One region of the Arthrobacter sp. PAMC 25486 genome, then DNA from elsewhere that is predicted to be linked to it. Evidence: predicted binding sites of a transcription regulator. Region 1 holds the regulator's gene; the other holds the start of a gene.
The links. Region 1 encodes LexA, which represses DNA repair genes until DNA is damaged. Its sites were predicted from a motif close to TCGAACANNTGTTCGA; they were not measured.
Positions count from the first base shown of each region.

Region 2: the regulator LexA is predicted to act here: its motif matches at 937-952, upstream of art_RS08795 (LexA family transcriptional regulator).

Region 1 covers NZ_CP007595.1:4,528,956-4,531,414, reverse strand. Annotated here, with positions in the region: gene art_RS20340 (LysM peptidoglycan-binding domain-containing protein) at 91-519, opposite strand; gene lexA (transcriptional repressor LexA) at 851-1,540, shown strand; gene art_RS20330 (DUF2283 domain-containing protein) at 1,669-1,896, opposite strand; gene art_RS20325 (ATP-dependent DNA helicase) at 1,907-2,459, opposite strand, start outside.
Region 2 covers NZ_CP007595.1:1,916,216-1,918,674, forward strand. Annotated here, with positions in the region: gene art_RS08790 (nuclear transport factor 2 family protein) at 1-393, shown strand, start outside; gene art_RS08795 (LexA family transcriptional regulator) at 517-915, opposite strand; gene lipA (lipoyl synthase) at 1,132-2,148, opposite strand; gene art_RS08805 (L-serine ammonia-lyase) at 2,201-2,459, opposite strand, start outside.

The sequences.
Region 1 (2,459 bases):
TGACACCAGGCGGACATCTTCAGCTCGCCCTGAGGCGGCCTTGGGCTACCTGGATTCCGTGCGGGGGCTATCTGTATTGCGTCCCGGGGGCTACTTGGGTAGCGGGACGAACAACTGCTGGCCGGCCTGCAGCACGCCCGCACCGAGATCATTCAAGGCCACAATTTCCTGGACAACCTCCCGAATATTGCGGGCGGGGTTGCTTTCGCCAGCGATGCTCCAGAGACTGTCCCCTTGCAGGACAGTCACCGTAGTGGCGTAGTCGGCCATGTCAGTCACAGGGAATTGAGCCGATGCGTGCGCCGGGCTGGCAATGGAGCCAACGAAGACGCCCAGGGAAATGAACAGCAGTGCGGCGGCCATGACGAGCGCCGGGATGCCGAAGAACACGAGCCGGCCGCGCCGGGTGAGCTGCAGTCGGCGCCCCCCGGCAATGGACGGGCGGCTGTTCGGCCGGACGAGGTGTCCGTTGCCTCGTCCGCCGTTGAATGATGTTGCCGTGATAACCATTGCATTCATGATGTCTGCTCCTTTCGCTGTGGAACTGCGCCCAGGGCCACCAACACCTCTAGGATCAAAATTCCATGCTTCATATCTTCGATAGAACGTATGTTCTATTTGGCTACTAGTACAGTTTTAGCACCTATGGACGACACTTGCCAAGACCTGATCGAACAAATGTTTGAAATTGGCACCTATGTGGCTTAAACTTGTGGAACAAGGATTGGCCGCTAGATGCAGTCCACCAGCAGGCACTGACATTGTTCAGCGCAGCCACGAAAGGACCTACGGAATCATGGAGCTTCCAGACCCACCGCACCGCATCCCCCAGGCACCCAGCCGCGCCGGCATGAAGGGGCTCACCGTTCGGCAAAAGAAGATCCTTGAGTGCATCCAGCGCTCCATTGCAGACAAGGGCTATCCGCCCTCCATGCGTGAGATCGGCGACTCCGTTGGGCTTGCCAGCCTGTCGAGTGTCACGCACCAGCTGACCCAGCTCGAACGCCACGGCTACTTGCGCCGCGATCCCAAGCGGCCCCGTGCCATGGAAGTGCTCATCCCCCTCGTCCTGGACGACGGCAACGTTGAGATTCAGGGCGTCAGCTCCCCCAAGGCGTTGCGCAGTTCCAACGGCCTGAACTTTGCCGAACTCAGCAGTTCCTCGGACACCGCCTTTGTGCCGCTTGTCGGGCGCATAGCGGCCGGCGGACCCATCCTGGCCGATCAGGCGGTGGATGACATCATGCCGCTGCCACGCCAAATCGTGGGCAGCGGTGAGCTGTTCATGCTCAAGGTGCAGGGGGATTCCATGATCGATGCCGCCATCTGCGACGGTGACTGGGTGGTGATACGGCAGCAGAAAACGGCAAACAATGGCGACATCGTGGCCGCGCTTCTCGAAGACGAAGCCACGGTGAAGACGTTCCGCCAGCGCGACGGCCACATCTGGCTGCTGCCGCAAAACACCCGCTATGAGCCCATCCTTGGCGACCATGCCACCATCATGGGCAAAGTGGTCTCGGTGCTCCGCAGCCTCTAACCGCTCGGCTTTCCAGCTTGGTGGCAGCAATGTAGAGGGCACCCCGCCGCCCGGCGGGGTGCCCTCTACATTGCTGCCACCATTGCTGCCATTTTTTCAGCGGAGAACGGCACCCCTTGAGCTGCTATTTAGTCCAGTGCTGTCGCAGCCGCCAGCACTTCCGGGGAGAGCACAGCCGAGGCAGACAGCACCTCAACTCCAAGCAGGTGGCCGGCGTCATCAAAATCCAACGTGATTTCGCCTCGACCTCCCGGAGTTTGAATTGAGTGAAGTTGCTGGCTTGCCTGCCCGGGCGTGAGGGGCCCGCCAAGCCGGATATAAGCTGCGTCTGCCGGCGCGTCGTAGCTGATCTGCATGTCCGTGCCGCTATTTGCCGGATAGCCGCTGCAGTGCCGACAGGGCAACTGTGCGGTCCTTGGTGGACCAGAATGGTGGCAGGGCAGCCCGCAGAAATCCCCCATAGCTGGCGTTTGCAAGGCGTGAGTCGAGTACTGCCACCACGCCGCGGTCCTCGCTTGAGCGGATCAGGCGGCCCACGCCCTGTGCCAGCCGCACGGCGGCATGTGTTGCGGAGATAGCGATGAAGCCGTCCCCGCCGCTTTGCGCCACAGCGCGGGCGCGGGCGGTGACCAGCGGGTCATCTGGGCGAGGGAACGGGATTCTATCAATCACCACGAGCCGGCACGAGGCTCCCTGCACGTCAACGCCTTGCCACAACGACATGGTGCCGAACAGGCAGGTGTCCGGTTCGTCGGCAAATTCCTTGATCAGCCCGGACATGGATGAATCTCCCTGGCACAGGATCTTCACCTTCAGTTTCTTGCGCAGTTTCTCTGCCGCATCCTCCGCTGCCCGCCGGGAGGAGAACAAGGCCAGGGTGCCGCCGCCGGCGGCCGTGATCAGCGCAGCCAGTTCATCC
Region 2 (2,459 bases), 2.0 Mb from region 1:
ATCCATGCCGCGCAACGTTGGGCGAAGACGTGGGCCAGCGCCTGGCCGCTGCAGGACGTAGAGGCAATAGTGGAAATGCAGGCCGATGACGGCGAGCACTGGGCTTCCATGTTCAGGCCGTTTCATGGACGCACCGGACTGCGAGGCTATCTGCAGGAATGCTTCGCAGAAGAAACCAGGCCAGCAGAAACCTGGTTCGGCGAACCGGTCGTTGCCGGCGGCTCAGCATGTGTTGAGTACTGGGTCGTCATTCACCTCAATGGCCAGCGCATCACGATTTCCGGATGCACGGTCCTGACGTTCGATGAGACCGGGTTGGTAAAGTCGGCGCGCGACTACTCTGAGGTAAAAGAGGGCCGCCATGCCCGGCCCATCCAGGCCTTCAACCAGTGAGACCCAGGGTTCCAGGGTTCCAACTATTGGAACAGTCCAACGAAGGCTGAATTGCCCACGACTCCTGCGGGCAGGAAGGCCGGGCGTGGGCTGAACGGAACGAGCAAAGAACGCTGGAAGCGGCTAAACGTGGTGCAGACACCGGGTGACAACACCCCACACCGAGACCTCACCGGTCAAGGCAAGCACCTCCGCCGAAGCCGGGGACGGGGCATGGGCGGGCTGGGTGGTCAGGGAGGTGACGCCGTCGTGCTTCACGAGACGGCGGATCAGGAGCTCACCCTCCACCACTACAACCACCACGGAACCGTCGCGAGGGGCTAGTGCGCGGTCCACGATGATCTCGTCGCCGTCGGCAATGCCGGTTCCGGCCATGGAATCGCCGGAGACGCGCATGACGAAGGTGCTGGTGCGATCGCGGATCAAGTGGCGGTTGAGGTCGATCCCGCCGTCAAAGTAGTCGCGGGCGGGCGAGGCAAAGCCGGTGGGCTCGTTGGGCCGCTTGGGGACGGGCAGGTCCATGCCAAACACCACAACACCGCCTAGTACATGAATTCGAAAGAAGACCAGCTTATCATTTGCGTGCCCGGCCGATTCGTAGCGGAGTTGGGTGGGACGGCCCGCGGGATGCCGACCGGCCCGCAGGACCCCACAATTCCCGCCAACTGTTGGCGGGAATTGTGGGGACCAGCGGGAGTGCCGGCTCAGTGGAAGTGCCGGCTCAACGTGCGGGCAGGCTCAGTGTGCGGCGAGCAGGGAGGCGGCTTCCTGGCGGGTGAAGCCGGAATCCTCGATGCCGTCGGCAATATGGGCGAGGTGTTCGGGGATGTCGCGGCCCTTCTTGCGCATGGCCGTGGCCCAGAGTCGCCCGGCCCGGTAGGAGGAGCGCACCAACGGTCCGGACATGACGCCCAGGAAACCAATTTCCTCCGCTTCCTGGGAGATGTCCAGGAATTCTTGTGGCTTGACCCAGCGGTCCACCGGCAGGTGGCGTTCGGAGGGGCGCAGGTACTGGGTGATCGTGATCAGGTCGGTCCCGGCGTCGTGCAGGTCCTGCAGGGCGGTCGAGATTTCCTCACGGGTCTCACCCATGCCCAGGATCAGGTTGGACTTGGTGACCATGCCCGCATCGCGGCCCTGGCGGATGACATCCAGGGAGCGGTCGTAGCGGAAGGCGGGGCGGATGCGCTTGAAGATCCGCGGCACCGTCTCCACGTTGTGGGCGAACACTTCCGGCTTGGACTCGCAGATGGCCGTGATGTGCTCGGGTCTGCCGGAGAAGTCGGGGATGAGAAGTTCAACGCCGGTGTTCGGGTTGAGCTCATGGATCTTGCGCACCGTCTCGGCATAAAGCCAGACACCCTCGTCGGCGAGGTCATCGCGGGCCACACCCGTGACGGTGGCGTAGCGCAGGTTCATCTTCACCACGGAGCGGGCCACCTTGGTGGGCTCAAACCTGTCGATCGGGGACGGCTTGCCCGTATCGATCTGGCAGAAGTCACAGCGGCGGGTGCACTCGGAACCACCAATGAGGAACGTGGCCTCACGGTCTTCCCAGCACTCGAAAATGTTCGGGCAACCGGCCTCTTCGCACACGGTGTGCAGGCCCTGTCCCTTGACCAGGTTTTTCATGGCGATGTATTCGGGGCCCATGGAAACCTTGGTCTTCATCCAGTCGGGCTTGCGCTCAACGGGGACAGCCGCGTTGCGCTGTTCAATACGCAGCAGCTTGCGTCCTTCAGGTGCCAACGTCACAGCAGTGCTCCTTCTGACCGGCCCGTATCAACGGCCCCGGTGGTTGTTGGATCTAGCATTCGACCACGTTGACGGCGAGTCCGCCCATGGCTGTTTCCTTGTATTTGGAGGACATGTCGCGTCCCGTTTCACGCATGGTGATGATGACCTCGTCGAGAGAGACACGGTGCTGGCCGTCCCCCCAGAGCGCCATTTTTGCGGCGTTGATAGCCTTGGCCGCGGCAATCGCGTTACGCTCGATGCAGGGGATCTGCACGAGCCCGCCAATGGGGTCACACGTCAGGCCCAGGTTGTGTTCCATGGCGATCTCG